DNA from 3 places in the Kribbella sp. NPDC058693 genome. Region 1 is predicted to be linked to each of the others. Evidence: riboswitches for the same ligand, from Rfam matches in the RefSeq annotation. Region 1 holds a riboswitch; each other region holds the start of a gene.
The links. A riboswitch is a leader RNA that binds a small molecule or an ion and turns the genes downstream of it on or off. The one in region 1 is predicted to bind thiamine pyrophosphate.
Positions count from the first base shown of each region.

Region 2: another riboswitch for thiamine pyrophosphate. It lies ahead of thiC (phosphomethylpyrimidine synthase ThiC); the one in region 1 lies ahead of thiS (sulfur carrier protein ThiS).
Region 3: another riboswitch for thiamine pyrophosphate. It lies ahead of ACFWUU_RS28995 (purine-cytosine permease family protein); the one in region 1 lies ahead of thiS (sulfur carrier protein ThiS).

Region 1 is NZ_JBHXSQ010000004.1:1,186,666-1,196,797, reverse strand. Features, by position in the region: gene ACFWUU_RS32080 (glycosyl hydrolase) at 1-2,032, shown strand, start outside; gene ACFWUU_RS32075 (LacI family DNA-binding transcriptional regulator) at 2,029-3,036, opposite strand; TPP riboswitch at 3,102-3,213, shown strand; gene thiS (sulfur carrier protein ThiS) at 3,206-3,409, shown strand; gene ACFWUU_RS32065 (thiazole synthase) at 3,411-4,184, shown strand; gene ACFWUU_RS32060 (DUF6807 family protein) at 4,159-6,021, opposite strand; gene ACFWUU_RS32055 (RidA family protein) at 6,166-6,468, shown strand; gene ACFWUU_RS32050 (serine hydrolase) at 6,465-7,337, opposite strand; gene ACFWUU_RS32045 (LysR family transcriptional regulator) at 7,334-8,209, opposite strand; gene ACFWUU_RS32040 (MBL fold metallo-hydrolase) at 8,325-9,263, shown strand; gene ACFWUU_RS32035 (GNAT family N-acetyltransferase) at 9,253-9,987, opposite strand; gene ACFWUU_RS32030 (PLP-dependent aminotransferase family protein) at 10,040-10,132, opposite strand, start outside.
Region 2 is NZ_JBHXSQ010000004.1:1,290,580-1,300,711, forward strand. Features, by position in the region: gene ACFWUU_RS32600 (glycoside hydrolase family 3 N-terminal domain-containing protein) at 1-1,164, shown strand, start outside; gene ACFWUU_RS32605 (YidH family protein) at 1,161-1,493, shown strand; gene ACFWUU_RS32610 (DUF202 domain-containing protein) at 1,490-1,798, shown strand; gene ACFWUU_RS32615 (DUF47 domain-containing protein) at 1,939-2,571, shown strand; gene ACFWUU_RS32620 (anion permease) at 2,574-3,572, shown strand; gene ACFWUU_RS32625 (inorganic phosphate transporter) at 3,660-4,796, shown strand; gene ACFWUU_RS32630 (hypothetical protein) at 4,810-5,043, shown strand; gene ACFWUU_RS32635 (hypothetical protein) at 5,116-5,640, opposite strand; gene ACFWUU_RS32640 (lysophospholipid acyltransferase family protein) at 5,775-6,521, opposite strand; TPP riboswitch at 6,561-6,683, shown strand; gene thiC (phosphomethylpyrimidine synthase ThiC) at 6,675-8,198, shown strand; gene ACFWUU_RS32650 (transposase) at 8,283-8,882, shown strand; gene ACFWUU_RS32655 (hypothetical protein) at 8,879-9,433, shown strand; gene ACFWUU_RS32660 (RDD family protein) at 9,436-9,981, opposite strand; gene ACFWUU_RS32665 (RDD family protein) at 9,988-10,132, opposite strand, start outside.
Region 3 is NZ_JBHXSQ010000004.1:560,111-570,242, forward strand. Features, by position in the region: gene ACFWUU_RS28965 (GTP pyrophosphokinase family protein) at 1-434, opposite strand, end outside; gene ACFWUU_RS28970 (ATP-binding protein) at 584-1,777, shown strand; gene ACFWUU_RS28975 (hypothetical protein) at 2,071-3,021, opposite strand; gene ACFWUU_RS28980 (DUF3152 domain-containing protein) at 3,171-4,019, shown strand; gene ACFWUU_RS28985 (hypothetical protein) at 4,052-4,894, shown strand; gene ACFWUU_RS28990 (alpha/beta fold hydrolase) at 4,891-5,553, shown strand; TPP riboswitch at 5,572-5,690, shown strand; gene ACFWUU_RS28995 (purine-cytosine permease family protein) at 5,686-7,014, shown strand; gene ACFWUU_RS29000 (class I SAM-dependent methyltransferase) at 7,041-7,724, shown strand; gene ACFWUU_RS29005 (methylated-DNA--[protein]-cysteine S-methyltransferase) at 7,815-8,381, opposite strand; gene ACFWUU_RS29010 (RNA polymerase sigma factor) at 8,374-8,868, opposite strand; gene ACFWUU_RS29015 (flavin reductase family protein) at 9,108-9,662, shown strand; gene ACFWUU_RS29020 (ABC transporter substrate-binding protein) at 9,655-10,132, shown strand, end outside.

The DNA.
Region 1 (10,132 bases):
CAACCGCACCCTCCCGTCGGTCAACGCATCCAGCGTCAGCTTCTGGGCCAAGTCCCCCAACCTGACCTTCCTCACGTTCCGCATCACCGACTCCACCGGCCAGGTCCACCAGCAGCGCCTAACGTTGTCTGGGGCAACTGATTGGCAGCCGCTGAGCGTCACCCGGTTCGACGGCGGCAAGCAGTACGTCCACTTCGGCGGCGCGAACGACGGCGTCTGGCATGGTCCTGCCAAGGGGCTCGAGATCGTCCTCGACAAGGGCGCGATCACCGGTGCGACGAGCAGCAGTGTCAGCCTCGACGACTTCACCCTCAACGCCCTCTCGACCAAACCGACGACACCGCTCGGCGACTACGAGAGCGCGGCCGAAGGTTGGTCGTTCTACCCAGGCAGCGAGTTCGTCGGCGCCACCGGCAGCCTCACCTACGACACGACGAGCCTGCAGGCCGGCGCGCAGTCCGCGAAGCTCTCTGGTGACTTCACGGGCGGCGGCAACTACGTCGCGATCCAGCGCACCCTCGTTCCGATCAACCTGACCGCGCTCAGCCTCTGGGTGAAGACCAGCCAGTTGTCAGCCATCGGACTCCGGCTGACCGACGCGACCGGCCAGGTCCACCAGCAACGCCTCACGCTGTCCGGCTCGACGGCCTGGCAGCAGCTCAATGTCACCACCTTCAACGGCGGCACCAGCTACCTGCACTTCGGCGGCGCCGACGACGGCATCTGGCACGGCCCCGCCAAGGCGATCATGCTGACGCTGGACAAGAGCCTGATCATCGGCGGCGGTACGACGGCCTCCGTCAACGTCGACGCGGTCGCAGCGACGACGCCAACGACGTACAACGGAGTCGGCACGCATTTTGCCGGTTCCTGGGCGCCGGATGCGATCCCGCTGGTAAGCCAGGCTGGTGCGCGGACGGCGAGAGATGAGGCGTACTGGCCCGCCGCCGAGACCACCGCCGGCACCTACGCGTTCCCGGCCAAGGTCACGACGTACCTGCAGTCCTTCCAGTCCAACGGTCTCGACCCGCTGATGGTCGCGGACTACGGGAACTGCCTCTACGACTGCCCTGACCAGCTGTTCAACGCGCCGTACACCGACGCCGGCCGGACCGCGTTCGCCAACTACGCCAACGCGCTGGCGAACCAGTACCCGCAGGTCCACAACCTCGCGGTATGGAACGAGTGGGACGTCAATGCCGCAGGCCCGGCCAACAAGACGCCCGACAGCTACCTCGCGCTGCTCAAGGCGACGTACACGAAGGTGAAGGCGACCCATCCCGATCTCACCATCGTCGGCGGCGGCGACACCGACGTGACGCAGCAGGCCTGGTTCCAGACGTTCTGCCAGCTCGGCGGGCTGAAGTACCTCGACGTGGTGTCGATCCACCCGTACAACTTCCTGCACGCACCGGAGACCCTTGGTACCGCGATCGATCAGGTGCGGGCGACGATCCGGCAGTACAACGGCGGCGTGGACAAGCCGATCTGGATCACCGAGGCCGGCTGGTACACCGGCGCCGGCAGCGCCGTACCCGTCGACGAGCCCACGCAGGCGATGTACATGGCGCGCGAGATGCTCAACGTCCCCGGGCACGACGTCGACCGGTTCTACATGTACGACTTCAAGAACGACGGCATCGACCCGGCCGCGGCCGAGAACAACTTCGGGCTCGTGCACAACGAGGCCGACGCGCTCGGCAAGTACACGCCCAAACCGTCGTACGTCGCCTACGCAACCGCTGCCCGTCAGCTGCGCGGCGCCACGTTCCTCGGTAAGGAGAACCCGGGCAACGGCTTGATCGATCAGGTGTACGCGGCGAACGACGGTACGCCGTTCCGCGCGATCTGGGCCGCATCCGGATCCAACACGACGGTGACGGTCAACGCGACCGGCCCCGTCCAGGTCACCAGCCTCTACGGCCTGACCAGCACGATGACACCTAACGCAAGCGGCCAGATCACGGTCACAGTCGGCGTGTGGCCGACGTACATCTCGGGCTCGACCGTCACCTCGGTGACAGCCCCCTAAGCGGACTCCCGCGGTACGACGGAAGGCGCGAACAGAATGCGCTGCGGCAGGCTGGCGGTGGTGGCCGTCTCCGCCAGCCTGCCCAGCAGAACCCGCCCCACCGCGCGACCCTGCTCGCGCGGATCCCCCGCGATCGTCGTCAACGACGGCGAGATCAGCGCGGCGGCCTCGATGTCGTCGAAACCCATCACCGCAAGGTCATCTGGCACGCGAAGGCCGCGAGCCCGGGCAACATCCAGCGCGCCGATCGCGACCATGTCGTTCGTGCACAGCACCGCTCGAGGCGGTTTGCGCAGCTCAAGCAGCTTCTCCATCCCGGCCGCACCACCGGCGCGCGAGAACTCCTCCCGGACAACCAGCTGACTGTTGAACCGCAACCCGGCCGAGGTCAGCGCACGCCGATAACCCTTCACCCGATCAGCAGGCGGCCCGTCCCCCGAAGCACCAGTGATGAACGCGATCCGGTGATAGCCCCGACCGATCAGGTACCGCGTCGCGATCTCCCCCGCCGCGAGATCGTCCGAGGTCAGTACGTCGATCCCCGCCGAGGCCCGCCGCCCGCCCATCAGCGCCACCGGGATCCCGGCCTCGACCGCGGCCGCGACATCGCTCGACTTGCTGTAGTAGCCGGCGAACACGATCGCGTCGACGCTGCGAGTCACCATCCGCGCGACCAGATCCTTCTCGGCCGCAGGCGAGCCGTCCGTGTTCCCGATCAGCACCTGGTACCCGGGCTCGCTGACCACGTCGAGCAGACCGCGCGCGACCGACGGGTAGAACGGGTTGGTGATATCCGGCACGATCAGCGCGATCGTCAGCGTCCGCTGCATCCGCAGGCTGCGCGCGAGCTGGTTCGGCTCCCAACCGAGCTCGTCCATCACCGACCGCACCCGCGCCCGCGTCACCTCCGACACATGCCGCCGTCCCGACAACACGTGCGAAACCGTCGTCGGACTCACGCCGGCCCGGGCAGCCACGTCCGAGATCCCGACCCGCTTGGCCAAGGCCTCCCCCTCCCAGGGCGCTTTTGGTCACGATATCCGCCCTCACGCGGGAGAGCGCTATAGTCGAGAACGTCCGCGGGAGCTCGCCGGGAGTGGGCTGAGAGGGTGACTACGCCGTCACCGACCGCTGAACCTGAATCGGGTAATTCCGGCGTAGGGAGGAAGCGCGATGGAATCCGTCTGGGTGAACGGTACGGCGATCGACGTACCGGCCGGCAAGTCCGTGGCCGAGCTGATCACGGAGTACTCCGATCGCACCACCGGGATCGCGGTCGCGGTGAACCAGAACGTGCTGACCAAGGCCGAGTGGGCGCAGACCGCGTTGCGGAGCGGCGACCGGGTCGAGATCGTCAGCGCGACGCAGGGAGGCTGACATGGATGATCCACTGGAGCTCGGCGGGCGGACGTACACGTCCCGGCTCATCATGGGGACCGGCGGTTCGGCCAACCTGGAAGTGATGGAGGAGGCATTGATTGCCTCCGGCACCCAACTGACCACGGTCGCGATGCGCCGCCTGGGCACGGGGCACGAGGGCTCGGTGCTCGACGTACTCAAGAAGCACAACATCGAGGTACTGCCGAACACGGCCGGCTGCCACACCGCTGCCGAGGCCGTGCTGACCGCGAAGCTGGCGCGGGAGGCGTTGGAGACCGACCTGATCAAGGTCGAGGTCGTCGCCGACGATCACCTGCTGCTGCCCGACCCGTTCGAGCTGCTCGATGCCGTGGAAGCCCTGGTGGCGGACGGTTTCACCGTGCTGCCGTACACGAACGACGACCCGATCCTCGCCCGCCGGCTCGAGCAGGCCGGCTGCGCCGCCGTCATGCCGTTGGCCGCACCAATCGGTTCGGCGCTCGGCATCCGCAATCCGCACAACATCGCGCTGATCGCGGAAGCGGCCAACGTGCCGGTGATCGTCGATGCCGGGATCGGTACGGCGAGCGACGCCGCGCTGGCGATGGAGCTCGGCTGCGACGCGGTCATGCTCGCGACCCCGGTCACCCGCGCGGAGAAGCCTGCCCTGATGGCCGCCGCGATGCGCGACGCCGTTTCCGCCGGACGCGCCGCACGCCTCGCGGGCAGGGTGCCGCGCCGCTGGCAGTCCGCGTTGGCGTCGTCGCCTACAACTGGCTTGCCAATGTCTTAGCCTCGGCCAGATCCACGCGACGATCCAGCAGGAGCGCGCTGAGCGACAACGTCAGCTCCTGATTGGGCTGTAACGTCAGCGGGTCGTCCCACGAGAGCGCGGGGCACGCGCCGACGTACGCGTCGACGCGGAGGAACCACGGGCGGACGTCGGCCGGCTGGACCAGCAGCAACGTGACGTCACCTTGGACGAATCCCAGCCACGGGCTCGTCGAGCGGAAGGCGGCATCGAGACCTTCGCCATCAGCTGAAAGGACCGTCGTTTCGACCAGGGGTAGCCGCCAGAAGATCCCGCCGTACGCGGCGCCTTCTCGGCCGACGGTGGCTGGGCTTTCGATCTGTACCGGGCCGTAGCGCGCGGTGAGGACGCTCTCCCAGTCGAGTCGCCACCCGCCGGCAGCGAGTTCGCCGACCAGACGACGACGCTCGACCAGCTGCGGTCGGCCTTGTTCGTCGTACCAGGTGATGTCGTCGATCAGCTCGGGCCCGTCGGCCGTGACGCCGCGGCTGCGTTGCTGACCGTGGTTCGTCAGCAGGGTCGGTCCTTGATCGCGGACGTACGTCCGGCCACCCCAGTGCGAGGTGCCGTTGACGACCGGCACGGCGAGCGAGACGCCGTAATGATGCCGATGATCGACCGGGCTCACCTCGGTCAACGAGTGCCCACCGAGCGTGCGGACCGGGTGCAGATACGGCCGAGGCGCATGTACTTGCGGCATCCGCCGCCCGAACTCGTACCGCGCCAGCATCCCCGAATCGCTCCCGAGCGCGAAGATGTCGCCCTGCCGCCGCCAGCCGACCAGATCAGCGGACGTACCACTCCGCGACACCGGCGCCTGCGGCACCAGCCCCGTGCTCGCCCGCACCGCCAACCGCAGCTCCGGTACGTCGTCCGCGTCGCCGTTCGGCGCAGCGATCGACGCGTGCAACCGCCGCCAGGCCAACTCCCCGAGATCCTTCTGCGGCACGCGAACCGTGGTCAGCGACGGTACGGCGAACCGCGCCAGCCCGATGTCGTCCATCCCGGTCACGGAAAGATCAGTCGGTACGGCGACCCCGACCTCATTGAGCCGGGCCAGCAACCCGAAGGCGACCAGATCGTTGAAGGCGACGACCGCCGTCACGTGCGACTCGAGCACCCGCTCGACCGCGGCGTACCCGTCCTCGATCGACCGCCCGCACTCGAACCGAACGAGTTCCAACCCAGGGATCTCCCGCTCGGCGACCTCGAGCGCCCGCAGCCGGAGCGTGTTGGACGCACTCGCCGCCGGCCCGGACAGGAACGCGAGCCGACGATGCCCCAGCCCGACGAGATGATCGACGACGATCCGTACGGCGCGGCCGTAGTCGACCACCACCGACGACACCTCTTCCGGCCCTTGCCGGTTGACGAGGATGACCGGCTGCACCTGCGGCAACAGCTCGAGCAGCCGCTCCTCATCCATCCGCGGCGAGACCATGATCAGCGCATCGCACCGCCGCCGCGCCTCGATCGCGATCGCCGCCTCGGCGCTCGGATCCTCATCGGTCTCGGCGACCAGCACCCGGTACCCGGCCGCCGCGGAAGCGTTCGTGATGCCGCGCAAGATCTGCTGGAACAGCGGGTTACCGAGATCCGGCACCACCAGCGCGACCATGTTCGTCCGGCCGAGCGACAGGCTGCGGGCGAGGTCGCTGGGCCGGTAGTTCAGCCGCTCCGCGGCCGCGCGCACCCGGGCGACGATCTCGGGTGCGACACTGAGACGCCCGTTCATCACCCGGGACACGGTCGCCCGCGACACCTCCGCCAGGCGCGCGACGTCGGCGATCGTGATCGAGTCCTTCGGTGTCCGGCCCACCCTCGTATCCTCTCCCGACGGAAACCGGTTTCTCAACCCTTGCCGGGGTATATCTGGTGCATGAGCAACCTGGAGTATCCGCGTGCAGTTGGAGTTGCCCCGGGCAACGGTTACAGCCATGTCGTGACCGGTCACGGGCAGTGAGTGGCGATCTCCGGACAGGTCGCGCTGGACCCGGACGGGAAGCTCGTCGGCGTCGGCGACCCGGGAGCCCAGGCAGAGCAGGTGTTCGCGAACCTGGAGCACTGCCTGGCGGCCGCCGGCGCGACCTTCGAGCACATCGCGAAGATGACGATCTTCGTCACCGACATGGCCAACATGCCTGCGATCCGCGCGGTCCGCGACCGCTACATCCCAGGCACCAAACCAGCCGCCTCGGCCGTCCAGGTGGCAGCTCTCTTCCACCCCGACGTCCTGCTCGAGATCGAGGCCTTCGCCATCGTCTAGCGCAGTAGGTCGACGGCCACGCGTGCGGCCTCGCCGATCGCGGCGTCCACGCGTGGCTGGCGGATGTCGCCGCGCGCGGCAAGCGTGAAGACCGCGAGCGCGTACGCCGTACCACCGGGCAGCGTGACCACGCCGACCTCGTGCCGCAACGCCCCGAACGTCCCGGTCTTCCCCGCGACACGCACGCCGTCGTGCGGGAAGCCGGACGCCAGCCGATGCAGGAACACCTGCCGATGCATCGTCGCCTTCACGAACTCGGTCTGCTCCGGCGACAACAGCTCCCCCGCCCACAACCGCCGCAGCAGCAACGTGAGGTCGCGGGCGCTGCTCGCCGACGCGTTTGCAGCCTCGTAAACCCCGGCCGGATCGGTCCGATCGTTGTCCGCGAGTACGGCGAGTGCCGCATCCGGATCGTTCGTTCTGGTACGCCGTTGCAGGTCGAGCAGGTTGCCCGCGGTACCGCGGCGTACCCGGGTCCGGTGCAGACCGAATGACTCCAGCAGCTCGGCCAGCCGGCGCAGGCCGACGACGTCCAGCAGCGCATCCGCCGACGCGTTGTCGGAGAGCGTCATCATCGACAGCGCCAGGTCTCGCAGCGACGCGGTGACCGGATCCGCGAAGGTCGACAACCCGGTCGGTCCGCCCGTCTTCGTCGAGGGATCGAGCGTGAGCTGCTCCCGCGGGTCGATCTCGCCGAGATCCACGAGCCGGCAGAACCCGGCCAGCAGCGGCAGCTTGTACACCGAGGCCAGCGGCACGATCCCGTCCGCGTCAACCTCGACCGTCGACTCGGGCTCGTCCAGCGCGACCGCATGCAACCAGCCGCGTACGCCGGCATCCTCGAAGACCGCGCGGATACGGGCGTTCACGACGCCACCAGCGCTTCGGTCAGTTGTGCCATCACGTCGTTCGGCCGGAGGAACGGCGTACGCGTCCTCGACCACACGAGCCGGAGCCGCAACGGCAGCGGATCGTCGGCGAGCCGATGGCGCGTCACGCCGGGCGCGGTCAACGCGGGATCGGCGGTCACCACGATCGCCTGGCCCGCGGCAGCCATCGCCAAACCGGCTCGCTCATCGGTAACGACGACGGTCCCGCCCGTGGGTCGATGCAAGGCGAGCGTGTCCAGGAACAGATCGCGGGCCGCCGGTGCCTCGGTGCGCGGCCGGACGGCGACCGGCAGGCCTTTGAGCTGCCGCAACCCGACGACCTCCCCGTCCACCACTCCGGCCGGTGCGAGCGCCCAGGTCGGAAGCAGCGAGACCGGACCGGCTTCCAATCCGTCCAGCACGACGGGATGCAGTACGGCGGCCAAGGTCAGGCGGCCCGTATTCACCTGGTTGATCAGCGAGCTGGTCGAGGCGGTGACGACTGTGACCCGACTGCCCGGGATCACCGCGCCGGAGGCGGCGGCGACAGCGGCACCGGCCGAGGGCGGGACCTCGGGCGCCAGACCGAGCCGGATCTCCGGGCCCTCCGGATCGCGGGAGACCGCGGCCTGGTGCAGCTCCTCGATCGAGGTCAGCGCGCGGCGCGCGTACGGCAGCAGCGCGACCCCGGCGGGCGTGAGCTCGACCCCGCCCGCACCACGTTCGAACAGCTTGGCGCCGACGAGGGCCTCGAGGCGGCGCAACCCCTGGGACAGCGGCGGCTGGGTGATGCCGACGACTCGGGCCGCGTCGCCGAAGTGCTGCTCCTCGGCGAGCGCGATGAAAATCTGCAGGTGTCTTTCAGTGAGCATGACGTGACTGACCTGCGGTGATATCTCCAGACAATCGGCCCATGCTCAAGAGCATATTCGACAGCCCGTGTCAGCCCGCCTTGACTGAAGCTCCAGCACGACGAGAGGAGACAGCGTGAAGGTGAGTCGGAGAGGGATGTTGACGGGCGCGGCCGCGGTCGGAGCGGCGGCGGTCGGGGCGGCCGGCGTGGTCGGGCTCGAAGGCCGGAGCGAGGCGGTGACGACCCCAACGGCACAGCCGAAACGCGAGCCGGTCGAGCTGACCTGGTTCGGAACGCACGCGTGGCAGCTCAAGTGCGGGAAGAGCGTCGTACTGACCGATCCGTGGCTGACCCGCTTCAAGACGGGGACGTTCACGCCGGAGGGCGCGGACCCGAAGACCAAGCTCGTGATCGAGCCCGAGGTGATCGACAAGCACCTGACCACGGCCGACGCGATCCTGGTTCATCACGCGCACTACGACCACATGGCCGACGTACCGTATGTCGCGAAGAAGACCCAGGCGACCGTGCTGTGCACCGAGACGCACGCCAATCTGCTCCGCGCGATGCGGACGCAGGACGACCTGCTCTCACCGGTCCGCGGCGGTGAGTACCTGCCGTTCGACGGCTTCTCGATCGAGGTGTTCCCGTCGCTGCACTCGTGCAGCGGCAAGCGGCACACGTACGCCTATCCGGGCTACCGGTACGACGTACCGCCGCGTCCGCGCGTGATCGAGGACCTGGTCGAGGGCGGCACGCTCGCGTTCGTGATCACGATCGGCGGCCTGCGCATCCTCAGCCTGAGTACGGCGAACTTCGACCCGAACGCCCTGCGCGACCTGCAGGTCGACGTGGTCTTCGCGGCACCCGGCGGCGAACCCGGCATCACCGACCGCCTGATGCAGACCATCAAGCCGGTCCGCAAGGTGATCGCGACGCACTGGGACGACTTCGACAAGCCGCTCGACGACCCTGGCATCCCCTGGACCGATCTCGCGCCACTCCGCCAGTCGGTGGAGCGGACCGGCGCCGAGTTCGTCGTCGTCGATCACCTGCAGAAGGTCACGCTTTGACGCGGTAGTGGTATCGCGAGACGGTCCGGAAGCCGAGGTTGTCATAGAGGGTGCGGGCGGGCGCGTTGTCCTCGAGCACGCTCAGCCAGACCCACTTGGCTGTTGCCGCCTGCAACAAACCACGAATCACGGCGGAAGCGAGCCCCTGGCGGCGGAAGCGTTCGTCGACGGCCAGGCAATACAGACCTGCGGTGTCGTCGACGAGCGCGAGCCGGCCGATCGCCTTCACCTGCGGGCCGTCCGGGATGCTCGCGTAGAGAGCCTTGCCCCGGGCAAGGATCTGCTCGGCGGTGTCGCGGTTCGCAGCGCCACCGCGACCGTCGACGCTCCACCAGCAGTCCATCCAGGCGGCGGACGGGGCAGTGGAAATATTCACCTCATCCGCCGTCGCAGGCAGCTTCGCGAGTACGTCAGAGAGCGCCGCGCACTGCACCAGCGTGGGGTTGCGAACCGTGTACCCGCGGGCTTCGAGGTGGGCGTCCAGGTCGCTCGGCTGCACCGCCGGGCTGATCTGGAACGACGGCGTGATGTCATGCGCGAGATACAGACTTTCGACGTAATCCAAGGCTTTCTGGACGTCGAAGGGTGCGTTGGCGGGCAGCACCGAGTTGGCTCGCAGGGTGACACCTGCGTTGCGGCGGACCAGCCAGCCGTCGAGTTCGGTGCTGTCCGCGGCGGGCCAGGCCTGGTTCATCAAGGAGTCGATGCGAGCTGCGGCGATCACTCCACCAAGAGTAGAACCGCTCGGATCAAATTGCAATCAAATGGATAATTATTCACTGGCCGCGGATTGTCGCGACCGCGTCCGCGAGCAGTTCGATGCCCTCGACAACTTCTTTCTGGGTGAGCGACCCATATCCGAAGACCAG
Region 2 (10,132 bases), 100 kb from region 1:
ACCGCCGGTCCGAGCACAGTGCCGTCCTCATCGATGCCGGTCGAGCCGACCGATCAGCCGACCGATGAGCCCAGCACTCCGGCGAGCGAGACGCCACCAACCCAGACGCCGACGGACCCGCCGACTGAAGGCTGCATCGACCAGAAGCTCCAGAGCCTGACGCTCCGCGAGCAGGCCGCTCAGCTGATCATGACCGGCATCGACGCCAGCGGCATGACGTCCGCCCAGAAGGCCGTCGTACAGCAGAAGTCCGGCAGCGTCTTCCTGATGGGCGCCAGCGGCAGCCTCTCCCACACCCGCTCGGCGATGACCGCGGTCAATACCGCGGCCACAGTGAAAGGCGTCCGCCCACTTATCGCAGCGGACCAAGAAGGCGGCCAGATCCAGCGCCTGAAGGGCTCCGGCTTCGACCGCATCCCCGCAGCGACGGTCCAAGGCACCTGGTCCAGCTCGAAGCTCACCGCACAGGCACAGGTGTGGGGCAGCCAGCTCAAGCAGGCCGGCGTCAACGTCGACCTCGCGCCGGTGGCCGACGTCGTACCTAGTTCACTGAAGTCCCAGAACGCCCCGATCGGCCAGCTCAACCGCGAGTACGGCAACACGCCGGCCGACGCGAGCCGCGGAGTACAGGCATTCGTGCAAGGCATGCGCAAGGCCGGAGTCGCGACCTCGGTCAAGCACTTCCCCGGACTCGGACGGGTGCGCGGCAACACCGACTTCTCGTCAGGTGTCGTCGACAACGTCACGGTTCGCGGTGACGACGACCTGCAGCCGTTCGCCGACGGGATCAAGGCCGGTGCGTCGATGGTGATGATCTCGACCGTCACCTACACCAAGATCGACCCGAAGAACCGCGCGATCTTCTCGCCGACCGTCATCCAGGGCATGGTCCGCGGCGACCTGGGCTGGAGCGGGGTGGTGATCACCGACGACGTCGGCGCGGCCGCCGAGGTCGCATCGGTCCCGGCCGGGGCCCGCGCGACCCGGTTCGTCGCGGCCGGCGGAGACATCGTCATCAACGCCAAGGCCGGGCTGACCACGACGATGGTGGACGCACTGGTCGCCAAGGCCCAGCAGGACAAGTCCTTCGCGGCGAAGCTGGCGAGTAGCGTGCGGCGTGTGCTGACGCTGAAACAGGACCACGGCCTGGTGAGTTGCGGATGACCGAGGAGGAGCCCGATTACCGGTTCACGCTGGCGAACGAGCGCACCTACCTCGCCTACCTGCGGACGTCGCTCGCCTGCTACGCCGGGGGACTGTCCGCGGTGCAGTTCCTCGACCTCGGCCCGGATCGCTGGCCGGCCCGCATCATCGGACTGATCCTGGTCTGCGCCGGCATCGTCACGACGGCCGGAGCGTTCCGGCGCTGGCAACAGAACCTGATCGCGATCCGTCGCGGTGGCGCGCTTCCGGTGACCCGGCTCCCGTTGATGCTCGGGGCAACGATCGCGGTCGTCGGCCTGATCGGCCTGCTGTTCTCACTGTGGCGATGAGCACACCGGATCCCGGCCGGCAGCCCGAGCGGACGCTGCTCGCATGGCGTCGTACGGCGCTCGGCCTGATTGCCAACGGCATCCTGCTGATTGCCTCCGGCCACGGTTCGTCGGACGTCCGCACCGGGCTCGGAATCGTCGTACTGGTGCTGTCCTTGGGCTGCTGGGCCGCCGTCAGCGCCGTCTATCGCAGTACCAGCGGCGGCGCGATCCATGCCCTCGGTCACGAGAATGTGCTCCGGGTCGCGGCCGGTCTGGTCCTCGTCGTCGGGCTGTTCGACCTGTACGCCGTGATAACGCGCTGAAACCGATCGGTTACCAACTGTGCAACGCCCAACTGCCCAGTTCATCACAACGCGATACGTTGCTCCGGGCGGATGCCACGTCAGGCGGATGTTCCCCCTAGCATGTTCACGGTTTGTCCCTCGTTCACCCGGAGCTTGAAGTGCCGTTACGTCTGCGTCCGAACGACCCGACGTTCTACGACCTTTTCACCGAGTCCGCCAACCACCTCGTGGACGGATCCCGGATCCTGGCCGAGTTGCTCGGCAGTACGGCGGGGACCGGCCTCTCCTCGAGTCACCAGATCGCCGCCGAGATGAAGGATGCGGAGCACGCGGCCGACGAGACCACCCACTCGATCATCCGCCGGGTGAACTCGACCTTCGTCACCCCGTTCGACCGCGAGGACATCTACCGGCTGGCCTCCGATCTCGACGACGTGATGGATTTCATGGAGGAGGCGGTCGACACCGTCCACCTCTTCAACCTGGAGAAGCTGCCGGAGGAGATCGCCGAGCAGATCGAAGTACTCCAGCGGATGGCCCAGCTGACCGCTGAGACCATGCCCAGGCTGCGGACGATGAAGGACCTGGCCGAGTACTGGATCGAGATCAACCGCCTGGAGAACACCGGCGACGCGGTCCACCGCAGGTTGATCGCAAAACTCTTCAGCGGCGAGTACGAGGCGCTGACCGTGATGAAACTCAAGACCGTGGTCGACCTGCTGGAGGCCGCGATCGATGCGTTCGAGCACGTCGCCAACACGGTCGAGCAGATCGCCGTCAAGGAGGGCTGAGCGTGGAGCTCGCGCTCGTCATCGCCGTAGTCCTCATCGCGCTCGTCTTCGACTACACCAACGGTTTCCACGATGCCGCCAACGCGATCGCTACCTCGGTGTCCACCCGGGCGCTCACTCCGCGGGTGGCGCTGGCGATGGCGGCGGCCTTCAACTTCCTCGGTGCGCTGGCCGGCACCGAGGTCGCCGAGACCGTTGGCAAGGGCATCATCAGCACGCCGTCCGGGACCCACGGCCTGGTGATCGTGATCGCGGCCCTGATCGGCGCCATCACCTGGAACCTGATCACCTGGTACTTCGGCCTGCCGAGCTCCTCGACCCACGCACTGATCGGCGGCCTCGTCGGCGCCGGCCTCGCCTCGGCGAGCACCGTCCTGTGGTCGGGGATCATCGACAAGGTCGTCATCCCGATGGTGCTGTCACCCGCGGTCGGCTTCCTCGGCGCGTTCCTGCTGATGGTCGCGATCCTCTGGCTGTTCCGGCGCAGCAATCCCGGCAAGACCACACGCGGTTTCCGGATGGCGCAGTCGCTGTCGGCCGCCGCGATGGCGCTCGGCCACGGACTCCAGGACGCGCAGAAGACGATGGGCGTGATCTTCCTGGCGCTGGTCACCACCGGGCACGCACAGCAGAGCGACGGCATCCCGCTGTGGGTCAAGATCTCGGCCGCGACGGCAATCTCGCTCGGCACGTACTCCGGCGGCTGGCGGATCATGCGGACGCTCGGTCGCCGGATCATCCACCTGGACCCGGCCCGCGGGTTCGCGTCGGAGGCAGTCGCCGCGACCGTGCTGTACGTGATGGCGATCGGCCTCCACGCCCCCGTCTCCACCACGCACACGATCACCTCCGCGGTGATGGGCGCCGGCGCGACCAAGCGGCTGTCCGCGGTGCGCTGGGGTGTCGCCAAGAGCATCGCGATCGCGTGGGTCCTGACCATCCCGGCCGCCGGGATCGTCGCAGCACTCATCTACGAACTGGCACATCTGATCTTGGAGTAAATTCCCTGGTTCCATTCATTTCAAATTCACTCACCGGGCCTACGGTCGATCGACGTTACTGATCGTCCGCCTAGGGAAGTGATCGGGATGGATCTGTCGTTCCTTGTCGTCGTGGTGATCATCACCGCATTGGTGTTCGACTTCACCAACGGGTTCCACGACACCGCCAATGCGATGGCGACGTCGATCGCCACCGGCGCACTGAAACCGAAGGTCGCGGTGGCTGTGTCCGCCGTGCTGAACCTCGTCGGCGCGTTCATCTCCACCGAGGTCGCCAAGACGATCTCGAGCGGGATCGTCGACGACGCCAAAGTGACCGTGCCGGTGATCTTCGGCGGCCTGGTCGGCGCCGTGCTGTGGAACTTGATGACCTGGTACGTCGGCCTGCCGAGCTCGTCGTCGCACGCGCTGTTCGGCGGCCTGATCGGCGCCACCTGGATCGCCTCCGGGAGCAGCGCCGTGCACTTCACCACCGTCGTGCAGAAGATCATCATCCCGGCGGTCGCCGCGCCGATCGTGGCCGGCGTCGTCGCGCTGCTCGGCACGTTCCTGGCCTACAAGATCACCCACCGGGCCGAGAAGAAGACGGTCACCGAAGGGTTCCGGGTCGGTCAGATCGCGTCCGCCTCGATGGTGTCGCTGGCCCACGGCACCGGTGACGCGCAGAAGACGATGGGTGTGATCACGCTGGTGCTGATCACCTCGGGCACCCTGGCCTCGGGCTCTGCGCCGCCGGTCTGGGTCATCCTGTCCTCCGGACTCGCGATCGCCGCCGGCACCTATCTGGGCGGCTGGCGGATCATCCGGACGATGGGCAAGGGCCTGACCGAGATCGAGTCGCCGCAGGGCTTCTCCGCCGAGACCAGCTCGACCGCGGTCCTGCTGGCTTCGTCCCACCTGGGCTTCCCGCTGTCGACCACGCAGGTCTGCTCGGGCAGCATCCTCGGCGCCGGTCTCGGCAAGCGGCTGGCCGAGGTGCGCTGGACGGTGGCCGGCCGGATGGCCGTCGCCTGGGTGCTCACGCTGCCCGCCGCCGCGATCGTCGGCGCGCTGGCCGGGCGGGTGGCCGACTCCGGCAACATCGGCGTGCTGATCATCGCGATCCTCGCGGTCGCGGCCGGTGTCGCCATCTACGCGGCCTCCCGGCGCAAGCCGGTCACGTCGAAGAACGTGAACGACTACCCGACCTCCACCCCGGCCGCCAGCTCGGCCGCGGCGGCCTGAGAGGAGTACGGCGATGCACATCGACTGGAGTTCACTCGGTCAGGTGGCACTGGCCAGCCTGATCTTCGGGGTCGGCCTGGCGGTCCTGTTCGCGTTCGGGGTCAGCGCGATGTCGCGGCGCGCGGTCGCGATCGACGCGAAGCGGCAGCCGTCCGTCGTGGACACCGGCGTCGCGGCACTCTGCTTCGCGGGCTGCCTGGCCGCGGTGCTGTACGGGCTGTACCTGATCATCCCGCAGTTCCACTGAGTCTCTTGAGTCTCTGAGAGGTACGACGGGCGGTCTGGCGGCTGCCCGTCGTACGTCTTCTCAGGGTGCGGCTCAGCGGTTCCAGCGCCGGACCGACTTCGCCACGTCCTTGGCGCGGATCGAGCCGAGGTTGTACTCCCACGCGGCCAACAGGCGGTCGCCCAGTACCTCCGCGTCGAGGTATGTCCGCGGCCGTACGGCGACCGCCCACGTCGCAGCGGCGGCGTGGCCCTGCTGGTGCAGCAGGTGGTCCACCGTCGCCTCGATGCGGCCCACCTGCTCGTCACGCAGGCCGTCACAGGCCCACTCCTGCAGGATCTTCGGGTCGTCGGCCGTCATCCTGGCCAGGTAGGTCAGCGGCCCGCGCCAGAAGCCTCTGCTGCCGATGCTGTCCAGCGTCTCCAGCGGGAACCAGCCGTTCGGGTTCCGCCGGCCGTTCACCGCGGACTCGATCTCGCGGGCGCGCTCCGGATTCAGCCCGCGGGTCGCCCAGTCGACGAAGAACGCTCCGGCGTCCGGGATGTGCTCGGCCACATGCGGCGCCGGAGTCATCGCGCCCGGGTCGAACAGATGCAGCTCTTCCGGTGAATCGAACAAAACCTTCCCCGCCCGCTCGTGTCGCAGGCCACCGACACCGGCCCGCCGCACAGGGACCCCCCAGGTTCCTGCTCAGTCAACGAAAGCCTTCGTACCCTCGTTCCGCCCCGAGGGTCAAGGTCCTGTCCGCCGTCTTAACGACGTTTGGAGGCCCGGCGGGCGAGCTCTTCCTGGTCGAGTCGTTCGGCCTCGGCCGGGGTCGGCGCGCTGCCGCCGTAGGCCGCGGGCAGCCACCAGGCGCCGGCGGGCTGCTCGGGGTACGCGCGGATGGTCTCGTCGAGCATCCCGGCCATCGTGGATCGCAGGTGTGCGGTCGCCTCGGCCGCGTCGTCGTCGCGCGTCACCGTGATCGGTTCGCCGACGGTGATCGAGATCGGGCGGTGCCGGGAGAAGTCCCGCGGATGGTCCTTGGTGAACATCCGCTGCGTGCCCCACAGGATCATCGGGATCACCGGTACGCCGGCCTCCGCCGCCATCCGGACCGTGCCGGACTTGAACTCCTTGAGCTCGAACGAGCGGCTGATCGTCGCCTCCGGGAACACGCCGACCACCTCGCCCGCGGCCAGGTACTCCAGCGCCTTCTGGTACGACGCCGCGCCCGCGTCCCGGTCGACCGGGATGTGGTGCATGCCGCGCATCAACGGACCGGAGTACCGGTTGCGGAACAGCACCTCCTTGGCCATGAACCGGACCAGCCGCTTGCTCGGCAGAGCGCCGTACCCGCCGAGGATGAAGTCGACGTAGCTGATGTGGTTCAGGGCGATCAGCGCACCGCCGGTCCGGGGCACGTTCTCCGTGCCGGTCAGGCGGAGCTTCAGGTCCAGCACCTTGAACGAGGTCCGGGCGAAGGCGATGACGGGCGGGTACACGAGGTCGCGCATACCTGGACGCTACAGGCTTCGTCTAGGGTGGTCGTGACAACTTGAGATCGCGGGAGCTCGCACCGTAGCGGGCTGAGAGGGCGGCTGGGTTCTGATCCCGGCGCCGCCGACCGCCGAACCTGTCCGGGTAATTCCGGCGTAGGGAGCACCAGCATGGTGAATGTCAGCACGATCCGTCCGACGGTGACGACGGGTCCGATCTCCGGCTCGGAGAAGATCTATCGCGGCGAGCTCGGCGTACCGGCTCGTCGCGTGCATCTGACGAACGGGGAGCATTTCGACCTGTACGACACATCCGGTCCTTACACCGACGCGTCGGCGCAGATCGACGTACAGGCAGGCCTTCCCGCGTTGCGGCGGGAGTGGATCGCGGAGCGCCCGGGACTGACCCAGCTCGGGCATGCGCGAGCCGGGACGATCACCGGCGAGATGAGGTACGTCGCCGTCCGGGAGGGCGTCGATCCGGAGTTCGTCCGGGCCGAGGTGGCGCGCGGGCGGGCAGTGATACCGGCGAGCCGGCGGCATCCGGAGAGCGAGCCGATGATCATCGGCAAGAAGTTCCTGGTGAAGGTGAACGCGAACATCGGCAACTCCGCCGTCACCAGCTCGGTCGAGGAAGAGGTCGAGAAGCTCGTCTGGGCGACCCGGTGGGGCGCGGACACGGTGATGGATCTGTCCACCGGGAAGAACATCCACGAGACGCGGGAATGGATCCTGCGGAATTCGCCGGTGCCGATCGGGACGGTGCCGCTGTACCAGGCGCTCGAGAAGGTGAACGGCGATCCGGCCGCGCTGTCGTGGGAGGTGTACCGCGACACGGTGATCGAGCAGTGCGAGCAGGGCGTGGACTACATGACCGTGCACGCCGGCGTACTGCGGCGGTACGTGCCGCTGACCGCGCGACGCATCACCGGGATCGTGTCGCGCGGCGGGTCGATCATGGCGGCGTGGTGCCTCGCGCATCACCAGGAATCGTTCCTGTACACGCATTTCGCGGAGCTGTGCTCGATCCTGCGGGAGTACGACGTGACGTTCTCGCTCGGCGACGGGCTGCGGCCCGGGTGCATCGCGGACGCGAACGACGAGGCGCAGTTCGCGGAACTGCGAACGCTGGGTGAGCTGACCAGGATCGCCTGGGAGCACGACGTACAGGTGATGATCGAGGGCCCGGGACATGTGCCGATGCACAAGATCGCCGAGAACGTGCGGCTCGAGGAGGAGCTGTGCGGCGAGGCGCCGTTCTACACATTGGGGCCGTTGGCAACTGATGTGGCGCCGGCGTACGACCACATCACCTCGGCGATCGGCGCCGCGCAGATCGGCTGGTTGGGTACGGCGATGCTCTGCTACGTCACGCCAAAGGAGCATCTCGGGCTGCCGGATCGCGATGACGTGAAGACGGGTGTGATCACGTACAAGATTGCTGCTCACGCCGCGGATCTGGCCAAGGGACACCCGGGCGCGCAGGACTGGGACGACACGTTGTCCAAGGCAAGGTTCGAGTTCCGCTGGGAGGATCAGTTCAACCTGTCGCTGGATCCGGACACGGCCCGGTCCTTCCACGACGAGACGTTGCCGGCCGAGCCTGCCAAGACCGCCCACTTCTGCTCGATGTGCGGCCCGAAGTTCTGCTCGATGCGGATCACCGCCGACATTCGGGCCGAATACGGGGAGTAATCGGCTGAAGCGATTCAGGTTTTGTCCTTCACTCTACGTGAATAAGACTGTAGCCTTAAGCCGTTCAGAAGGAGGTGCAGGGCGATGGTCTTCGTTCTCACGGTAGATCAGCGGGGCAGCCGAAGCACGAGCGATCTCGTACCCGAGCTGCTGAACTCCCTGAACCGCCGCCCGCGCCGGTCCGGACTGCTGCGGAGGTTCGAGCGGACCGCCGGCGACGAGGTACAGGGCGTGTTCTCGGAGGCCCGGTCGACGGTCGACGTGATCGTAGAGCTGCTCCGCGCCGACTCCTGGTACGTCGGGCTCGGCATCGGCGAGGTGACCCAGCCGCTGCCCCGCAGTACCAGAGCAGGCAGCGGTGAGGCGTTCGTGTTCGCCCGTGAGGCGGTGACGAAGGCCAAGTCGAGCCCCCACCATGTGAATGTGGTGGGGGCCGACTCGCGGGTCGCGGAGCAGGTGGAGACGGTGCTGTGGCTGATGGCGTCCGTACTGCGGCGCCGGAGCGAGCGTGGCTGGGCAGTGGCGGACCTGTTGGCCGAAGGACTCACCAGGCGGGAGATCGGCGTGAAACTCGGTATCAGCCAGTCGGCGGTGACGCAACGTGCGCAGGCGGCGGGATTCGCCGAGGAACAGCGCGGACGGGTGCTGGCCGCGGACCTGCTCGGTGCTGGAGTCGCTGCGTGACGGCGCTGGTCCTGTCGTTGACGGCCGCCGGGCTGATCCTTGCTGTGCTCGCATGGGTGCCCAGGTCCGGTTCCAACCTCGAGATCGTGATCAGCGGCGTCATGCTCGCCTGTCTCGCTGCTGTCGGCGTACTGCTGCTGTCAGGGCACGGAGTGGCCGGCTGGGCCGAGCGCTGGTGGAACGTGCTGCTCCTGCTCGCCGGAGGGCTGGCAGTGACCGGCGGCGGCCCGCTGACGACGTCTGTGCTCGCCCTGGTCGACCGGAACAACACCAGAGCCCAGTCGACCCAGAAAGCCGGTGAGGTACTGCGTGGCGGCGCGCTGATCGGAGCCCTCGAGCGGACCGCGATCTACGCGTCCCTGGTAGCCGGCTGGCCGGAAGGCATCGCAGTAGTACTGGCGATCAAGGGCCTTGCCCGGTACCCGGAGCTCCGCAGCCCCGACCAGCCGGCCTCAGTGACTCCGCAGGCCGTCGCCGAACGGTTCATCATCGGCACTTTCACCAGCGTGCTGTGGGCAGTTACCTGCGCCGGTCTCCTGCGTTCGCACTGACGTCAGCTCTTGATCACGATGTCGCTGACGACCTTGTCGTGCCAGGTCTGCTTCTTGTCGTCCCACAGCGGCCAGAGGACGTTGAGGAAGCAGAGCTGATTGAAGATCTGGGCGCAGACCTCGCGGCCGAGATTCTTGCCCATGCCGATCAGCTGACCGGTGTGTGCGTCCACGATCCGCAGGCCGGTCACCTTCTTGCCGAACGACTGGCCGGTGCGGCCCTGCTGGATGATGCGGTTCCACACCCAGATACCGAAGGCGACCAGGAAACCGGCGATCATCGCGATCCCGCCGCCGGTGCCCAACTCGTCCTGGTCGCCGTCGATGACCAGTGCGGCGAGCACCCCGGCGATCGACGGAATGGCCATGATCAGCGAGTCGACCAGTGACGCGCCGACCCGTATCGGCCAGTCCGCCAGCCGGCCGGGTGGCGCATAGCCGTACCCGCCGCCCGGAAAGCCTTGCCCGTAAGGGTTGTAGCCCTGTACCGGGTACTGACCAGGCGGTGGATACTGACCGTCGTACGGCCCTGTGGGAGGGGTGCTCACGACAGGTCAGAGCTTGATGACGTAGGTGTTGTTGATCTTGTCGGCGAACGTCTGCCGCTTCTCGTCCCACAGCGGCCACAGGTAGCCGATGTAGCAGGCCAGGCCGTCGAGGATGTGCGTGAGCTGGCGGAGGAACGTCTTGCCGGCGCCG
Region 3 (10,132 bases), 630 kb from region 1:
TCCGGCAGCTCGCGCCGGTGCGCGTTCAACCGGACCAGGTAGTGCTTGCTCGCGTACCCGAACACGCCCTGCGCCCGGGTGTGCGCGCCCATGTCGGTGTGCTCGACGATCTCGAACTCTTCCTCGATCACCTCACACACCCGGTCCACGGCCTCGACCAGGAACGTGATCACCCGCGCCGCCACCAGGTCGGTGATCTGGTTCAGCGGGTCGTCGTACTTCGGTCGGCCGGGGTCGTCCGGATGCGATTTCGCCGCCTTCGCGAGGAACGACTCCGGGTCCTTGGCGCGGGCGGTCGCGGTCAGGTAGTTGATGCCCTCTTCTTCACCGATCAGCTCGTTGATGAGCGCCTCGAGCTTGCGCGCGCCACCGACGTACTGCTGGTGCACCCGCTCGTACAACGTCCCCGCCTGGCGAGCCCACTCCAGCTGCATGCCGGAACGATAGTGCTCTTCGGCTCGCTCGTGGTGTCTATCGTTTTCTAGTCATTTCGCTAGAAAGCTGTAGAGATCGGTCGCGACACGCTCTGGTCCTTGATTGGTCAATCTACGGAAAACGCTAGACGGGCTCATAGAGTGAAAGCATGGATCCGATCCGGAATCCCTATGCGCCCGGCGCCGGTCAGCGGCCGCCTGAGCTGGCCGGACGCGACATCGAGGTGCGGCAGTTCGAGGTGGTCCTCGAGCGGGTCGCGGCAGGCAGGCCGGAGCGGAGCCTGGTGCTCAGCGGACTCCGGGGTGTTGGCAAGACGGTGCTGCTCAACACGTTGCGGTCGCAGGCGATCAAGCGTGCCTGGGGTACCGGGAAGATCGAGGCGCGGCCGGAGCAGAGCATCCGGTTGCCGATCGCGCAGGCGCTGCATACCGCGATGCGGGAGCTGGGGCATCGGCATCGCGACGATGAGCGGGTCGACCAGTTCAGCGCAGTACTGAAGGCTTTTGCGTTGCGGACGGGGGCGGAGGACCGGAAAGGGATCCGGTGGCATCCGCCGGTGGATGTGGCGGCGGCGAAGGGGCGGGCCGACTCCGGTGATCTGGAGATGGACCTGATCGAGCTGTTCACCGACGCTGCTGATCTGGCTGGTGACCTGTCTGTTGGGGTCGGGCTGTTCATCGACGAGATGCAGGACATCAGTCCGGACGACCTGTCTGCGCTGTGCGCGGCTTGTCATGAGATCTCGCAGCAGAGTGCGCCGTTGGTTGTCGTGGGTGCCGGGCTGCCGCATCTGCCGGCCGTGCTGTCGGCCAGCAAGTCGTACTCCGAGCGGTTGTTCCGGTATGTGCGCGTTGATCGGTTGGCGCGTGATGCGTGCGACCGGGCGCTGATGGTGCCGGCGGAGAGCGAAGGCGTGCAGTACGACGAAGAGGCGCTCGACGAGCTGTATGCGCAGACGGATGGCTATCCGTACTTCGTGCAGGCGTTCGCGCACTCGACCTGGGACCACGCGCCCACGTCTCCCATCACCATCAAGGACGTCGCCGTCGCGGCTCCCGAGGCTTCTGCTGAGTTGACAGTCGGCTTCTTCGGCTCCCGCTACGAACGGGCTACTCCCGCCGAGCGCGAGTACATGCGAGCCATGGCTGAGCTGGGCATCGGCGTCGACGACGGCTCCGTCCCCACCGCCGAGGTAGCCAGCACCCTCAACCGCAAACCCCAGTCCCTCTCCCCAGCCCGAGACGGCCTCATCAAAAAAGGCCTCGTCTTCTCCGCCGAACGCGGCACGGTCGCCTTCACCGTCCCCCACTTCGGAAAGTTCCTCCGCACCCGCACAGCTTGACTGCAGGCGGTCAGCCCCCGCGCGCTCCGCGGCCGCCTCTCGTCGCTCCGCTCCTCGGCGCGGCCACTACGCACGCTGCCCACCCACCCCCCGGCTTATCGCCGGTGCATCCTTTCCGGCTATCGCCGGGTTCTGCGGCTGCCGCCGCCCTAACCGGCTGCCGCCGGACGCGGCGGGCTGCCGCCCGTGTGCGCGCTGCCGCGCGGTCGACTACCTAGGCCGGCGTCTACCCGTCCGCGGCTGGTGATCGCGCGCAACCGGCTCGAGCACGGGCCATCCCCGAGCAGCGCAGCTCAATCCGACATGGTCGGGGAGGTGGACGCCGGGGCATCGGAGTACGCCTCGGCGATCTCGAAGCAGAACGTCATCAACTGTGGAACCCGGTCGGGCTCGAGCCATCCGGGCGCGGTCCGTGCCTGTTGCTCCGAACCGTTGAAGCCGAACAGGGCGTCGGCACGTCGGCGGAATTCCACAGTCGTCAAAGGCTCGACGGCGATGCCGCTGTTCCATCCCGCGTACGACAGGAACGGGACGAACACTCGGCCGTCGGTGTAGAGCGTCACCACCGTGCGAAGACCGCGCTTCGACGGTCCGCGTGCTTCCAGCACCAAGTGGTTCGGACCGAGTCGCCGCTTGTGGCCGGCGGCATCCCATTCCTTCACGACCTCGGTGACGGTCTCCCGGATCTCCGGTGTGTCGCAGGCCGTCAAGAACTCGGTCAGAGACGTCAGGTTGGTCTTCGTCTCAGTCTCGATGACAGCCATCACGAATTCGTTGGGTTCAACCACCGTGGTGAAGAGCGGCGCCCATGGGCTCTCGCCGATCCGCACCGCCTTGACCTCGACCAGCCAAACGCTGATGCCTCGCTCGCTGTCCTTGGCGGCGAGGTCGTTCAGGTACTCGGCCAGCGCGCGGAACTCGTCGCGGTGCTGCTCCGCGATCACCACCAGCCCACGTGCTCGCCGCGCGACGGCGTACGCCAGGCCTCGGGTCAGATGATCGTGATCCGCTCTGCCGTACTGGTTCTCGATCACGAACTCTGTGCCGTCCTCGACCTGAGCGACGATGTCGATGCGACGTCCGCCCGTTGTCTTAACTTCCGATTGCCCTGCGGCTGCCAGGTCTACACCGATCGCGCTCCCGAGTTGGTCCAGACGTTCCACCAGCAGCGGCGTGAAGTCCGTCGCCTCTCCTCGCCAGGCTTCGGTCAGTCGGCCGAAGACCAGCGTCCCCATGCTCGTCATCTGCACTCTCTAGCACCGGACTGCTGTCCAGTCATCACCGAGTGGGCCGCAGTTGCCAGCTGGCCGGCGGAAGTTTTCTGCCCACCTCACCAGGGCTTAACGAAACTGCTCTTTCGTGGCGTGGTGGGGAGTCGGTAGGGTCGAGTGTCATGACCACCCGGCGGAGCGGCCAGCGTGCGGGCGCGCGTGGGCGGCATAGTCGGCGGAAGTCTTATAAGGGGCAGTGGTTGACTGTCACCGCGCTTGCGGTGCTCGGGACTGTGGTGGTTGCGCATCCGGATGTGGCGCATCGGGCCAGTCTTGCGGCCGAGGCGGTTGCGGGGGCTGAGGAACCGGTGAGTGTGGCGCCGGTGGTGGAGACGCCTAGCGTGACGCCTAAGCCGGTGGCTACGCCGACGCAGAAGTTCACCACTCCGTTGCGGCCGGCACCGACTCTGACGCGGAAGCCGAAGAACGCCAAGCCGAACGTGCTGGTGTCGACCGGGAAGCTTGCGGTCGTGCCTGGGTTCAACAAGGCGAGTGGGGTGCGCGACAAGCTCACGTACCGCGTGGAGATCGAGCAAGGGCTGTCGATCAACGGAGCCGCGGTCGCCGCGGCTATTCACAAGACGCTGACGGATCCGCGCGGCTGGCAGGCGCTGCATCCGGTGAGCTTCGAGCGGACCGACAAGGTGGACGCCGACCTCCGGATCATCCTCGCGACGCCGACGCTGACCGACAAGCTGTGTCTGCCGCTCGATACCGGTGGTGAGGTGTCCTGCCGGGTCGAGGACCGGGTGGTACTGAACGCGAAGCGCTGGATGTACGGGATCCCGGCGTACAACGGGAACGTCGACCTCTACCGCAGCTATCTGGTCAACCATGAGGTCGGTCACGCGCTCGGGCACGGGCACTCGACCTGCACCAAGCCGAAGACCCCCGCGCCGGTGATGATGCAGCAGACCAAGGGCCTGGCCGGCTGTCTGCCCAACGCCTGGCCGACCATCAAGGCAACCTGAGAAACTAGGTACGACGGGAGGGAGCAGAGCGAATGTCGTCACAGGACTTCCCGACGTACGGCCGGGGCGAGCAGCCCGAGCAGCAGCAGGAGCCGCAACAGCAACCGGACCACCACTACGCCCCGCCCACGCCGTACGGCGGTGGCACGTACGGCACCGGCCGCGGCACCCCGCCGGCCGAAGGCCCGTACGCGCCGCCCCAGCCCTACGGCACCCCACCCGGTCAGTACGGCGTCCCGCCGCACCCGCAGCCCGGTCCGCAGCACGCCCAGCCGCCCAGCTACCGCCCCGGCATGCCGTACGGCGCTCCGTCGGCTCCCGAGCCACACGACCTCCCGGCGTACGGCCGAGACCAACAGGTCGCCCCACGCGACCCACGTGCTGCCCGGGTCGTCGGCCTGGCCACCGTGATCGCCGGCTTCTACGGCCTGCTCGTCATCTCCGTCCAGCGCGTCTCGCTGCGCGACATCTCGCAGGCGCCGGGCTCACCGCTCAACCATCCGCTCCGCACCGATGTGATCGACGCGATCGGCCAGCTGCTGCTCGTGGTCATCGGCGCGGCCGCACTGTTCATGTGGATCCGCGACGTGCTCGCGCGTCGCAAGGCCGGTCGCCAACCCGAGCCGGCCGAGCTGGTCGGGCTCGGCCTGGTCGCGATCTCCGCCGTACCGATTCTGGTCTGGCTGATCATGGTCCTGTCCACCGGCCTCGGCTCCATCGACGGCTCGGTCGACCGGCTGCCCACGGCGTACGGCTGGGGTGGCGCCGGTCTGCTGATCCTCGCGGCCGGCCTGTTCCTCGGGTACCGCGAACTGAAGCCCGACGTACCGAACCCGGTCGTCAAGGGTCCACCGGTCAAGGCCCCCTGGGAGTGAGCGCACCTGTCGTCCTGGTGCCCGGCCTGGGCCTCGGCCCCGAGTCGTACACCCAGACCGTGGAACACCTCATCACGCCGTACCACGTGGTCACTCTCCCCGGGTACGGCGAACCCGCCGGCGCCCGCGAGGACCTGCACCCGCGCGCACTGGCGGTCGCCCTCGCCGAGAAGATCCGCGAGCGGTCCGTCATCGTCGGCCACTCGGCCAGTTGCCAGATCGTCGTCGAAACAGCAGTCCGGTTCGCCGACCTCGCCCACGCCGTCGTACTGGTCGCACCGGCAGGCGACGGCCGTATGACGAGCTGGGTCGACCGGACCGTGCGCTGGCTCGGATCCGCCGTACCGGATTCGCCCAAGCTGATCCGGACCGTCACTCCGCAGTACGCGCGGACCACGCTGCCGACGATCGCCCGCGCCGTCGAGGCATCCCGGCACCACGACCTGGCCGAGGTGATCTCGCAGGTCAAGGCGCCGGTGTTCATCGTCCGCGGCAAGCACGACCTGCTCTCGACGGCGGAGTGGGTCCAGCGCCTCGCCGAGCTCAGCCACGGTGAGGCCCGGACCTTCGACACCGGCGCGCATATGCCGGTCGTCACCAACGGCCCGGAGCTCGCCGCTCTCATAGAACGAGCGGCCGCCCTCCCCGAAACTAGCTGACGAGTTAGACTCAGCAGCACAAACCTATGCGGGAGCTCGCACCGAACACGCGCGGGCTGAGAGGGCGACAGCTTGGGTCGCCGACCGCCTGAACCTGACCGGGTAATGCCGGCGTAGGGATTGGGGTCACTCATGACCGATACCGCTGTTCGTCCTGCCAGCAGCACCGAGGCGCCGCTCGTTCTCACCACCGATGCGCCGCGGACGCTCGGCTTCTTCGACCAGTTCACGCTGTGGGGCAACTTCGGCATCTCACTGTTCGGTCCGGTGACCGGTGCGCTCGTTGCGGCGTACACGGGTTCGCTGTGGCAGGGCTTGCTGGCAGTTGTCGTCGGCTGCGGGATGGGGGCGCTCGTGCTGGGCGGCGCGGCTGTGTTCGGCTCGCACACCGGTGCGCCGGCGATGGCGAGTCTGCGTGGGCTGTTCGGCCGGCGCGGCTCGATCGCGCCGACCGTGCTGAACATCGCGCAGAACGTCGGCTGGGCGACGATGGAGATCATCGTGATCTCACAGGCCGCGGTCGCGGTGACGAGTGAACGCTGGCGCTGGCTGTTCGTCGTACTGGCCGGGATCATCGCGACGACGATGGCGGTCCGGCCGCTGGGCAGTGTGCGGATCCTGCGGAAGTTCATGGTGTGGCTGGTGCTGATCGCGTCGGTCTACCTGTTCGTGCAGGTGCTCAGCAAGCCGGTGCACGCGTTGCCGCAGGACAGCGTGTTCGGCTTCTGGCCGGCCGTCGACCTCGCCGCCGCGGGTGTCGTGTCGTTCGCGCCGCTCGCCGCCGATTACACGCGGCACTCGCGCACGAACAAGGCTGCATTCGGTGGCTCTGCACTCGGCTACGGCCTGGCAGCGATCGGGTACTACGCCCTCGGCGTCGTCGCGGTGGCAACCTTGCAGACCAACAGCGACGACGTGATCACCGCACTGGTCACACTGCCGGCCGGCGCGATCGCACTGTTCGTACTGCTGGTGGACGAGGTCGACGAGGCGTACGCGAACGTCTACTCGACCACGATGGCCGCGCACAACCTGATCGGCCACATCGACCGCCGGTGGATCTCGGTCGCGATCGGCGTGCTCGCCACCGGGCTCGCGCTATTGGTTGACCTAGGCAACTACACGCAGTTCCTGTATCTGATCGGCTCGGTCTTCATCCCGTTGTTCGCGGTCGCGATCGCCGACTTCTTCGTGGTCAGCAAGATGAAGTGGGACGTTTCGGGTACGGCGAAGTTCCGCTGGCAGCCGACGCTCGCGTGGCTGATCGGATTCGTCGCGTACCAGTTGGTGAACCCGGGCACTGTGGCCGGCTGGTCGCCGTTCTGGACCGACGTACAGCAGGCGCTCTTCAACAACCACCCGGTCCCGACGTGGCTCGGTGCGACGTACACGTCGATCGTCGTCTCCATGGTTGCAGCGGTAGCGCTAGGTAGTCTCAAGCCCCGGGCGCTGGACAACTGACCCGGAGTAACCGGAATACTTGCGGCATGCTGAATTCCGCACTGCGCAGCCGGGCCGAGTACGCGGAGCTCGGGGCCGACGGGTTGGCCGCTCGTACGACGCCTGAGCGGGACGCGCTGATCGTCAAGGCCGTCGAGGAGCTGCTGGACGGCAAGGAGTCGGTGCTCGACCTGTGCTGCGGGTACGGGCGGGTCGCGCTGCCGCTGCGCAAGGCCGGGAAGGTCGTCCGCGGGCTGGACATCTCGCCGAACCTGATCGAGGCCGGAAAGGCGAAGGCGGCCGAGGAGGAGCTCGCGATCGACTGGGCGATCGGCTCGATGACCGACCTGCCCTACAAGTGGGACTCGTTCGACGCGGTGATCTGCCTGTGGACGGCGTTCCACGAACTCTTCGCCGAGGACGAGCAGATCTCGACGATCTGCGAGATCTCCCGGGTGCTGAAGCCGGGCGGGATCGCGATCATCGAGGGCCCCGCTTGGGGACCGGCGACCGCGGCCGAGATCGCGAACGGGATGCGGCAAGGCCCTGAGCACCGGATCGTCACGACCGAGTTCAGCGACAACCGCAGCGGCGTGCACTTCATCCACGACGAGATCAGCTACGGGCGTCTCTGCGCGGCCGCCGGAATCGACGACTACAAGGTCTACAAACGCGACTGGGGCGGCCGTCGCCGACTGATCCTCGAGATCCACCAGCCGACAACTTCCTGACACGTCAGGAGGAGCAGATCCCCACTCCACATTGGGGATCTGCTCCTTGTTTTGCCGAGTCTAAAACCATTCCGGGGAATTCCGGAAAACTCAGCTTTTTGCTTCGAGATTCAGCAAGAATCGTTTTGCGTCGAGCCCGCCGGCGTATCCGGTGAGGGCTCCGTTCGCGCCGACGACCCGGTGGCACGGCAGCACGACGCAGACCGGGTTCGCGCCCAGCGCCGTACCGACCGCACGCGCCGCCTTGGGCTTGTCGATGTCGGCGGCAACAGTTCCGTACGTCGTCGTCGCGCCGTACGACGTGTGCGTCGGCAGGTCCGTGAGGACGAGCCGCTGGAACGGCGTTGCCAGCGCGAGGTCCACCTCGAGGTCGAAGGTATGACGAGTGCCGGCGAGGTACTCGTCGAGCTGTCGCCGTACGTCGTCCAGCGGGCGGGCCTGCCGGAGTACGCGCGGGGACACGGCCCGGGCGAGGCGGGTGGTCATGGTCTCCTCGTCGCCGAACGAGCTGGCGACAACGCGGCCGTGCGCGATCGCGAGCAGCATCGTCCCGATCGGGGTGTCGTGCAGCGTGTAGGCCACGTCGGCGTCGGGAAGGACAGGTGGTTTCAGGTCGGGCATGGCGAGCCGGGTCAGCCGGCTCTCGAGATCAGTCATTGTCTACTCCGAGTTTGCTGCGCAGGGTCGCGAGCGCGTCGCTGACGAGCCGGCGCGATGCGGCGGGCGTGGTGTCCAGAGCGGCGGCCACGCCGTGGTGGTCCAGGTCGCCGACGTACTTGAGCGTGATCGCGAAGCGTTGCCGCTCCGGGAGCTCGTTGACCGCCCGCCAGAGGTCGGGGTCCGGCCAGGCGGCGGCGTCCGGGCCCTCGACTGCCACCGGTGGCGCCTCGTCCAGCGGGCGCTGCGGTTTCCGCGCCCGGTGTACGTCGGTCGCGCACCGGGCCGTGATGGTGAGGAGCCAGCTGCGCAGGTTCTTCGCCGACGTCAGTGCCGGGTACGCGGCGTACGCCTTCTCCCAGGCGCGTTGTGCCGCGTCGTCGCCGTCCACCGGCCCGGCCATCGCCCGCGCCAGCCTGGCCACGTCCCGCCAGTGCGCGTCGATCAGCGCCTGGAACGGCGGCAGCTCGACCTTCTCCCGAGTCATCACGACAGTAGAACGCACGGCGCTCGCCCGATGTGAGGGTGGCCGGTCCAGATCACGAGATTGTCTAGTTAGCCGATAGACAATGATGCGAAGATAGCTGACATGACGACGACACTCCTCACCCGCCGTCGCGTCATCGATCTGCTGCGGACGGCGAGCGCCACCTGTCGGTGACCGCGCTTCCCCTGTCTCATCTCTGGCGAACTCTCGCCGCTCACCTTCCTTCCCAAGGGAGAGACATGTCTGTTCCCGCCTTGCATCGTCCTGCCCTCTCCGTCGTACCCGACTGTTCTGAAGAGCGGGTGGTGGACGCCGACGTCTACCGCTCCGTCTTCCGTCGCCACGCCGCCGGTGTCGTGGTGATCACCGCTGACGCCGGTCACGGGCCGGCCGGCTTCACCGCAACCTCGCTGGTCTCCGTCAGCCTGCTGCCACCGCTCGTCTCGTTCGCGATCGCCACCAGCGCATCCAGTTGGCCGACCGTCAGTACGGCGAACAGCCTGGTGATCAACTTCCTGTCCGCCGACCAGCACGCGATCGCGGGCCGGTTCGCGACCAGCGGGATCGACCGGTTCGCCGAGCCGACCCGTTGGTCCCGGCTGGCCTCCGGCGAGCCCGTACTCGACGAGGCCCCGAGCTACCTGCGCGCGCAGGTCGAGCACCGATTCGCGGTCGGCGACCACTACCTGGTCGTCGCCCGCCTTGCCACCCACACCGAACGACGTGAGCACGAGCCGTTGCTGTACCACGACGGCCGCTACGCCACCGCCACCCCGAAAGCACATCATGCCTAGAACCCGCCTGTACGCCGTACTGTCCGCCGCGCTCGCCACCGTCGCCCTCGCGGCCGGTTGCGGCGCCGACAAGGCCGGCGGTGATGCCGCCGGGAAGCTCTCGCTCGACGCGCCGCTGCCGACCACCGTCCCGGACGGCGCCAAGATCGTCGTCGGTGACCCGGCCACCGAGGTCGCACTGAAGCTCTCGGGCCAGTACGACAAGGTCTCGAAGTACGTGAAGTTCGCGAACCTGAGCGGTGGGCCGCAGACCACCGAGGCGTTCCGGGCGCACGCGCTCGACCTCGGCTCGGTCGCCGAGATCCCGTCGATCAACGCGACCTGGACCGGTCTGCACGTGAAGATCGTCGCCTCCAAGTTCCGCCAGGACCCGATCGGTCACCCGATCTACAAGCTCGGCATCGCCCCCGGAGTGTCGGTGAAGACCCTCGGCGACCTGCGCGGCAAGAAGATCGCGTACAGCCCGGGAC